Regions from separate parts of the Paenibacillus segetis genome, predicted to be linked through region 2. Evidence: riboswitches for the same ligand, from Rfam matches in the RefSeq annotation. Region 2 holds a riboswitch; each other region holds the start of a gene.
What was found. Region 2 has a riboswitch for thiamine pyrophosphate ahead of IEW05_RS17890 (ABC transporter substrate-binding protein). Riboswitches for the same ligand answer to the same signal wherever they lie in the genome.
Positions count from the first base shown of each region.

Region 1: it holds a riboswitch for thiamine pyrophosphate, as region 2 does, so the genes downstream of both, tenA (thiaminase II) here and IEW05_RS17890 (ABC transporter substrate-binding protein) in region 2, are expected to answer to the same signal.
Region 3: it holds a riboswitch for thiamine pyrophosphate, as region 2 does, so the genes downstream of both, IEW05_RS19870 (ECF transporter S component) here and IEW05_RS17890 (ABC transporter substrate-binding protein) in region 2, are expected to answer to the same signal.

Region 1 is NZ_BMFT01000001.1:305,801-309,082, forward strand. Features, by position in the region: gene IEW05_RS01255 (acetate--CoA ligase) at 1-1,002, opposite strand, end outside; TPP riboswitch at 1,196-1,299, shown strand; gene tenA (thiaminase II) at 1,447-2,133, shown strand; gene thiM (hydroxyethylthiazole kinase) at 2,486-3,282, shown strand, end outside.
Region 2 is NZ_BMFT01000002.1:380,564-383,845, reverse strand. Features, by position in the region: gene IEW05_RS17900 (ABC transporter permease) at 1-16, opposite strand, end outside; gene IEW05_RS17895 (thiamine-binding protein) at 13-306, opposite strand; gene IEW05_RS17890 (ABC transporter substrate-binding protein) at 352-1,401, opposite strand; TPP riboswitch at 1,540-1,650, opposite strand; gene IEW05_RS17885 (phosphate/phosphite/phosphonate ABC transporter substrate-binding protein) at 1,916-2,914, shown strand; gene phnC (phosphonate ABC transporter ATP-binding protein) at 3,041-3,282, shown strand, end outside.
Region 3 is NZ_BMFT01000003.1:132,680-135,961, reverse strand. Features, by position in the region: gene IEW05_RS19880 (DUF4097 family beta strand repeat-containing protein) at 1-630, shown strand, start outside; gene asd (archaetidylserine decarboxylase) at 711-1,526, opposite strand; TPP riboswitch at 1,679-1,790, shown strand; gene IEW05_RS19870 (ECF transporter S component) at 1,883-2,488, shown strand; gene IEW05_RS19865 (ABC transporter ATP-binding protein) at 2,540-3,282, shown strand, end outside.

The DNA of each region.
Region 1 (3,282 bases), on a different contig from region 2:
TCCGATGATTAGAGTACTTTCTGTTTGTCCGTAGCCGTCCCGAATGGTGATATCGAAATGGCGCTGGAAGGTGTCAATGACTTCCTGATTTAAAGGTTCTCCAGCGGATACCGCACAGCGCAGGTGAGACAAGTCATACTGATCTAATCCTTCAGTCTTAGCCATTAAGCGGTATTCCGTTGGGGTACAGCACAATACTTGGATACCTTGATCTTGAAGGAGTTGCAAATATCGATTCGGCGCAAATGATCCATTATATACGAAACCTGTAGCTCCGTTTCCAAGTACGGTCAAGAAGGGGCTCCAGATCCATTTTTGCCAACCTGGTGCAGCTGTTGCCCAGACAATATCGGATGCTTGAATATCCAGCCATAACGACGAAGTGATCCGTAGGTGAGCATAACCCCAGCCGTGACTGTGAACGACAGCCTTGGGATTGCCTGTAGTTCCGGAAGTATAGGCCAGAATGGCAATATCATCTCTGTGGCTTGCGACTGCTTCGAAAGTATCAGGCTGACCTACCATTAATGACTCCAAGTCAATCCAGCCAGATCCGACTTTTCCTTTATTTCCAGAAACGGAGAGACGGTAATTTAAAGCGGGTAACTCTTCGGTAATTTTATCAACTTCATGGGCAACCTCTGACCATGCGATAACAGCTTTGGCCTCAGAATGCTGAAGGCGGTAGGACAAATCCTTGGCCCGAAGCATTTCGGAAGAAGGAATAATGGCAAGCCCAAGCTTTAGACAAGCCATGTAGATGACATAAGCGATAATTCTGCGTGGAACCATAACGAGAACAGGATCACCTTGACGAAGGCCCAGACCAGCTAAACCTCTAGCGAGCCGATTAGCCTGCTTGCGCAGTTCTCCATAAGTAATCTCCTCGTAGTCACCGTCTTCACTTAACCATTTAAGTGCAATCTTATCGGAAGGATGTTTGTCCATTTCCGAAGTGAGATTGTAGTATTCTGGTGCGATCCATTGCTTATTGTCCAAAATGAGCATCTCCTATTTAAAAAATGATGGATATAGCTAATAAAGATAGTATAGCACGTTATCTTAGTATCAGGTACTAACGCTTGGGTGCATTTGAATATTGACTAGTATAACCTGACATAGATGACTAAATTGTTTGATGTCTAATATTTGACTTTTGTGGTAATGACAAGTACAGTAGTAGTGAATTAAATAGGAAGTCCACTAGGGGAGCCGTTAGCGGCTGAGACAAGAGCATTTCTTGGACCCTTTGAACCTGATCTAGTTCGTACTAGCGGAGGAAAGTGGAGTCGGATCCTACCATACTCTTTACGCAATTCTATTTGTGTAAGGTTTATTGATGAAGCCGCTCCATATCTGGAGCGGCTTTTTGTGTATGGTTTTCTTGAAGAGCTACGTTCCTAAGGACAGGACTTCCTAACCCTATAATCTCGGAGGTGGAGGAAGATGAGTTTCACGCAAGAGCTCCGTCAGCAGGCGGATGGTATTTTTCAAGCGATCTTTAAGCATCCCTTTGTGAGAGGTATCGCGAGTGGTGATTTGAAGAAGGAACAATTGATTCATTACATCAAACAGGATTTTGAGTATTTGAATGCGTACATGCGGATTTATGGTATCGCAATATCCAAATGTTCGAATCGTGAGGAGATTGCGGTGTTTAATGAGCAGATTTCTTTTATACTACATAGCGAAATTCACCCACACCAGAACTTCTGCGATGTGGCCGGAGTTAGCTATGAGCAATTGCAAGGATATCCTCTGGCTCCATCCGCACATCATTATATTCGTCATATGTTGACGATAGCGCATGAAGGCAGCTTAGGTGAAATTATGGCGGTATTACTGCCATGTCCGTGGACATATCAGGAGATTGGGCGGCAGTTACTAGAGGAAGTTAAGCCTACGGAATCGCATAAATTCTATGAGTGGATGCATTTTTATGGCGACTCTTCCGTACTTACGACGACAACTAAATTTTGCGAGAGTTTAGATGAATGGGCGGCGGGAACGACCGAATTAGAACGTCAGAAGATGAGAGAGCATTTCTTGTTAAGTTGTCAGTTAGAGTACATGTTCTGGGATATGGCTTATAAGCTGGAGGATTGGCCGGTTCGAATGACGGCGGAGGTATAAGGGAAATAGTGTGTGGAAAAATGCCGAAAACCCAACTTCTTTCCTTCTATTAACGGGAAATCCTCCAGTTAAATTAATCTGAGAGCCCATCTTTCCCTGATGAACTGGAATAACTCCTGTTAATTCAACCGATTTTCGATCATGCAGGGGTTATACCGCCAATTAGATGGAGAAATTCCAGTTAAGTTGTTCAATTAATTGGTATGCAGTCACATTAGATGGAGGAATTCCCGCTATTCACATACTTTCGCATTCATTCACACTCTAACTCACTCTATTAAGCACACCACGTTGGGAATTTATCGGTAGGTAAACCCATTAATATCTGAATAAGAAGAGAGGATGATGAATTATGTGTAATCTTGAAAACGAAATTTCTGCGATTCTTACGAAGGTTCAAAAAGTGAAACCATTGGTTCATAATATGACGAATGTAGTAGTTACTAACTTTACGGCTAACGGACTGTATGCGCTTGGAGCCTCACCGGTTATGGCCTATGCACCCGAAGAAGTTGGGGATATGGCAAAAATCGCGGGTGCATTGGTGCTTAATCTTGGTACCCTAAGCAGTGAACAGGTGGAGGCTATGATTATCGCCGGATTATCCGCAAATGCCCATGGCGTTCCGGTGTTGTTGGACCCCGTAGGGGCGGGAGCCACGAAGTTCCGCACAGAATCCGCACTACGAATTCTGCGTGAGGTGAAGGTCTCTATGCTCCGAGGTAATGCGGCGGAGATCGCGCATCTCGTAGGAGAAGCACGTGAGATCAAGGGAGTGGACGCAGGAGCCAGTGGTCCAGATGAGAATACGGAATTAGCAGTCCGGGCCGCACAAGAATTAAATACGGTGGTTGCTATCACAGGAGTAGAAGATGTTATTACCGATGGGATCACATGCCGGACCATTCGCGGTGGAGATGCGCTGCTGACACAGGTAACGGGAGCAGGCTGTTTATTGACGTCCGTGTTAGGTGCTTTTGCAGCGGTTGAGAAGGACCTCGTATTGGCTGGTACTGCGGGGCTTGCATTCTACGGTGCCGCCGCATCACGCGCCGCAGAACGAACAGCAACACTTGGACCGGGGAGCTTCCAGGTTGCTTTCCTGGATGAACTGGCCAAGCTGCATCCGCACTCGTTGAAGGGCCAAGT
Region 2 (3,282 bases):
TCCAGGTCGATCTCACGGCCGATATTTCTCCGTCAATTTATCCATACTCATTCCTTTAGGGTTATGGGCAATTTTGATCTGCGAAATGCAGCTTGGGCTTCCTGCTTCAACCAAGGCTTCATGCATCTGACGCACGACTTCAAGCAGCTCTGTAAGCTCCCCTTCCATCGTCGTATCCAATGGATTCACTTGATGTTTAACGCCGGATTTCTGAATGACTTCAATTGCTTTATCTACGTAGGGGATGGAATCCTCATTATTCGGAGTCTTAGGAATTACTTGAATGCTTAATAGTGTATTTGCCATTATAATCAATCCTCTCAGTTTGTGTAATATATGTTGTATATTGTATTACTGGCTATCTGGTAAAAAATCATTCGTAAACGCACTTGCTGCTTCCAGCGGTTTATCCAGCAACTTCAACCCGTACATCCAGTCGGCATAATTCTGCCATACTTCCGCCTTTTGCTCACCCCAGCGAGCAGCATCGTCCTTGTATTTCGGACTAAGCCACTTCTGACTAGCGAGTACAAGTTCGGCATCCAGATCAGGTACAGCTTTCGTTAGAATAGCCGCCGCTTCCTCTGGATGATCGATGGCATATTGATAGCCTTTCGACGTAGCTTTCAAGAAGGCCTTAACCAGCTCAGGATTTTCGGAAATCTGTTTCTCACTTGTGATCAGAACAGGAGTGTAATAGTCCAATTGCGGTGCGTAATCCTTCAGATACAACATATCCACGGGCTCTCCTCGCAGTTCTGCCTCGATACCAGTCCATGCGTAGAAAATCCAAGCAAAATCAATATCACGCTTCACGGCGGTGAAATAATCAGCATCCCCGATATTCACCAGTTTAACCTTCTTCACATCACCACCTTCAGGGTCCATGATCGCCTTCATGGATGCTTCTTCAGCTGGGGAGCCCCAGCCACCGTAAGTTTTGCCTTCAAAGTCCTTAGGAGTTTTGATCCCCTTGTCTTTCGGTGCGGCAAATCCGGAGGTATTATGCTGAATGATGGCTGCTATAGATACAAGCGGTACACCTTGCAAGCGAGCTAAGGTTAATCCCTCCTGAGCACTGATACCAAATGCTGCTTCGCCTGATGTTACCATCGTATCGGAACCCGCTGCACCTGGCTGCACAATGTCAACATCCAGACCCTCTTCTGCAAAATATCCAAGTTCCTTGGCAACATAGAGTCCCGTATGGTTCGTATTCGGCGTCCAATCCAATGCAATCTTAACCTTGGTTAACTCTTTTGAAGCATCATTTCCCGCCGCTGTTTCAGGAGCAGTTATGCCATTACTCCCCTTGTTATTTCCGTTACTGCTACCGCATCCGGCAACTGCTATAACAAGCATACAGATGATACCTAACATAAGTACTCTCTTGATCCTCATAGACTTCTTCTCTCCTTTATTCTGCCATACCTATACCCTCATCCTTCATCTATCTACCCTGAAATATACCCATGAAAAAAGCGCCCCGAAGGATCGGGACGCTGGCTTGGCGCAACAACAGTAAGGGTCACAAGAGCACCTATACTAAATGGCGATTCCTACGCTGGCATTATCCAGATCAGGTATAAGGGTCAGTATCTTGTGGGATACAATCTCAGCCGGCCAATTCCAGCACCCCTGATTCTATGAAGTTATCGGGTATTGCTATGTTCTTACGGTGTATTATAAACATCTAAATCCGAGTTGTCTAGTAGCTTATTTTAAATTTGATCCTTTGACGACCACTCTGCCCCCGTACTGTTGCGATCAGACTTTTACCTTTCCACAGGAGAATTTACACTTTGAATAAAATATTCAAAATTTTACAAAAGATTATTATTGCCCTGACTCTTCCTTTACAAACCTTTTTTATAGTAAACATGTACCTAAAATATATAAATCGTGGAGGTCATACCTGTTGAGAAAAATCGCCAAATTTATTTTACCTTTATTCTTGTCCATTTCATTTATTAGTGGCTGTGGTTCTAATGCAGAAGTAAACGGCACTAATAAACAAGCTGCGGCTAACAGCAGCACAACAAATGCTCCAGCAGCAACTGCAGAACCAACAGCTCCAGCTGAAACTGGATATGTTCCTGAAACCTTAACCGTACAATTTGTCCCTTCACAAAATGCGGATACGCTAGAAGCCAAAGCTAAACCACTTGAAAAATTATTGTCGGACCAACTCGGCATTCCTGTCAAAGTAAGCGTGTCGACAGACTATAACGTTATTGTTGAAGCTATGGCTTCCAAAAAAGTGGATGTCGGCTTCCTTCCTCCAACAGCTTATGTTCTAGCTAAGGACAAAGGTGCAGCTGAAGTCATCCTTCAAGCTCAACGTTTCGGCGTACAAGATGACACTGGCGCTCCAACAGATCAATTGGTTGATTTCTATAAGTCGATGATTATCGTTAAGAAAGATTCTGATATTAAAACGGTTGCTGATTTGAAAGGCAAACGTATCGCTTACCAAAACGTGACTTCATCAGCTGGTTTTGTATGGCCTGCTGCTAAATTGATGGATGCTGGACTTGATCCACTTAAGGATGTTCAAGCCATTACTGTAAAAGGACATGACCAAGGTGTGCTTGCTGTATTGAATGGCGATGTAGATGCGGCTGCTATTTTCCAAGATGCTCGTAACATCGTAAAGGGTGACTACCCGAAAGTATTTGAAGATACTCGCGTTCTAGCCTTTACAGAGAACATTCCAAATGACACAATCGCTGTTCGCACGGACATGAACTCTGAGTGGGTTCAGAAGATCCAAGATGCCTTTATCGCTATTGGTAAAGATGAAGCGGGTCACGCTATTATCAAAGATATTTATTCCCACGAAGGTTATGTAAAATCGCAAGACAGCATCTTCGATATCGTACGTGAGTACAATGAAAAAGTAAAAACGGAGTAGTCTTCTACCCCGTGTGTCTCCTGCCTCGGATGATGCAAGCCAGCAGGATAAGAGCCAGTCGGAGTGCAACTGCACTGCGACTGGCTTGCTATTTTATACGATAACCTCTAAAGGACTGATATCCGAGTGATAGAGATAAACAATGTATCCAAAACATACCCTAACGGAACCAAAGGTCTTAATGGAATTAATTTATCCATTGCCAAGGGAGAATTCGTTGTCATTGTCGGGCTATCTGGCGCGGGTAAATCTACCTTACTGCGATCGATCAATCGCCTTCATGATATTACCGAAGGAGATATTGTGATTTCCGACAGTTCGATCACAAAGGCTACAGGGAAGCAGCTTAGAACGATTCGCCGAGATAT
Region 3 (3,282 bases), on a different contig from region 2:
AACATTGAGCTGAAATCTACTTCGGGAGACCAAATCATCGTAGATGTTGCGATTTATGCTTCAAATTCAGCTACTCATAAGAAAAAGGTTGAGAAAATTTTGGATCAAGCTGAGGTTTCTGTGAATGTAAGCGGGGATCAAATACAGATATATGCTTATTCCAAGGACAATCCAAAACAAACGTTATGGGATTGGGCGAGTAGTAAGTATGGATTTTCTGAATTTGTGATTGACTATGTTGTTCAGATTCCTGAGAGCATTGAAACATACGACATCTCTAACGATGTTGGGAACGTTAGTCTACAAAATTTGAAAGGTACATTCCTAGTACATAATGAAGTTGGACTTATCACGATCGGCGATGCACATATTACCGGGAAGTCATCTCTAGATACCGAAATGGGAAGTCTCGAATTGGGCATCACTCAAATGGACAAGGATAGCAGTCTTACAGCTACAACTGATGTCGGTAAAATTAATGTTACGCTTGCAGAATCACTTGAATGCAATGTAACAGCACAAAGCGATCTTGGTTCAATTTCGGGAGTGTCAAAAGGTACAAGTACAATTAACGGTGGTGGTCCCGAGGTGTCACTGAGTTCATCGGTAGGTTCGATTACTGTAAAATAAACAAGAGTAAGAAACGTTAACAGGACCATTCTCTATGAGAATGGCCCTGTTTTTATTGACACGATAGATATATAATTTCGTTAATCCTTGTGTTCTTTAGGAGGTGTTGCAGATGAATAGAAGCGGCCAAGCCCAGCACCCATCTTAACCTTTTGTCCAATCTCTAACCCTGGTAATGGCTGAAAAGTATTGTTCTTGGTAAGCAGTACGACAGTGGAGCCAAATTCAAAATAGGCTAGGTCGTCACCTTGATTCCATTGTTTGCGATCTTTATCCGTGTATTTAATGCTACTAACATTCATGGCACCAACCTTAACCACGGCTACTTCTCCATATTCATGGGAGATATAAGTGATCAATCGTTCATTGCGGCTTAATACAGTTCTCATATTCCTCATCCCAAAGTCATTAACGGGATATACTTTCCCCTTGATATGTTCGCTCTCCGATTTAACGCCCGTAACTGGGGCATGGATCCGATGATAATCGGTTGGACTAAGGTAGAGTACAAATACGAAACCATTTTTATATATCTCCGCACGTGGAGAGTGATTGAGCAGTTCATCTAAGGAATAATCCTGACCTTTTACATTTAGTATGGTGCCAGATTTAATTTCTCCCATCGCCGTAATAAGGGCATCGACTGGACTGATCAAGCTTCCTACTTCTGAATAAATCGGTCGCATACCTGGTTTTAATCTGCGAGTGAAAAATTCGTTCAGCGTGCGGTATTCTCCGATCGTCTTCTCTGCCTCATCTAGCGGAATTCCGTAGGATTTGATAAAGGCAGGTATTATGAATCGGCTAATTCTGGAATGAGAGAAGGTTCCCATGAGCTGTGAGATCCATTTCCTGGAGGAAAGTTCAGTCATCCATTTCATCCAATTTGCTGTCAAATCGTATCCTCCTAACACTATGATGAACAAGAGCAAGTACAACTACTTCCGCTTATATTGACATAGAATAGAGAGGAAATCAATATAGAAGGCGGTTTCAATTTTTTAATACTTGATTAATTTGGAAATATTGTTGTATTGTAATATCAATCGAATATGGATACGGGGGCTTGAGTGAATCAGGCTGAGATTACAGTATATTCCGCTGTGGACCGTTAATCTGATCTGGATAATGCCAGCGTAGAGAATCGTAAGCCCGGGATAAGTGTACCCCTAGGCCTATCAACCGTCTGAGCATATCCAGCCGGTTTTTTTGTTGTCTGGAGAATAAATCAAATTTAGGGAGAGATGGGAAAATGAAAAATACGGTAGTTCAAAGGAGAGGCCGTACTCTCAAGCTGAGTGATCTGCTCGTCACGGTACTTATATCGATCGTTCTTGGTGTGGTGTATCATTTCTGGAGTTCTGTATACAATTTGTTCTCCCCTTTATTTCCACAGGCAGATGAAATTGTCTATGGTATGTGGTTCTTGGCACCAACACTTGTATTTTTACTTATTCGTAAGCCTGGTGTCGCACTGATCGCAGAAGTGGCAGCTGCGCATGTCGAGATTCTGTTTGGGAGCCAATGGGGTATTCAACTTGTCATGTACAGTGTGATTCAAGGTCTTGCTGCCGAATTAGTATTTGCGGCATTTCGTTATCGGAAATTCTCTGGAGGAGTTGCAGCCCTTGCTGGTATTGCTGCTGCTATCGGCTCGGTCATTCCTGATATTTATTATGGATATGTCAGTGATTATGAAACTTGGTTGCTTATAGCTAAATACGCTATGCGTTTGGTTAGTTCCGCTTTAATTGCCGGTTATCTAGCCTATGCACTAGCTAAAGCTGTGGAAGTAACCGGGGTAACCAGTCTGCTCCGCCCTGTAGAAGACAAAGATTATGCGGCGTTGGAAGATTAGTCTATGAATGCCCATCAAACTATACAACCTACTGAGGATCATGCTCAAGAGATGGATAGAGATATAGTGGCAAAAGTACGTGACCTCAGACTTAAATTCCCAGGAGAAGCGGCATTTATATTCAAAGATCTTTCTTTCAGCGTTCTTCGTGGAGAGAAGATTCTCTTGCTAGGACCTAGCGGGAGTGGGAAATCCACTCTGCTACAAGTGCTTTCAGGCATCATTCCATTGTTGATCGAGGTACCCATCCGTTGTACCGAGAAGACTATCCCATCTTCCTGGGGATTACTGTTCCAGGATCCAGACACGCAGTTCTGTATGCCTTACGTGGATGAAGAATTGGCTTTTGTACTTGAGAATTTAGGGGTATCCCGGTCACAAATGTCTTGGTGTATGAAAGAAGTACTTCAGCAAGTAGGGCTTCAGCTTAATGAGCTTCACATACCAATTGATTCACTGTCGCAGGGGATGAAGCAGCGATTGGCGTTAGCCTCGGTACTACTCAGTAACCCTGAAGTATTGTTTCTCGATGAACCTTCGGCCTTGCTTGACCCAGAAGGTCGTAAGCAAATCTGGGAGTCTATACGAGTGATTGCAGAGGATCGAACCTTGATCATCGTAGAGCACCGTATTGAAGAAATTATTGACTTTGTAGATAAAGTAGTACTATTTGATCCGATGGGAAATATTCTCGGGCAGGGTGAGCCAGAGTATGTGTTCCAGAAGTTTCATCGGGAATTACAAGAGTATGGAATTTGGTATCCCGGAGTATGGGAAGATTTCTTGGAATCCCC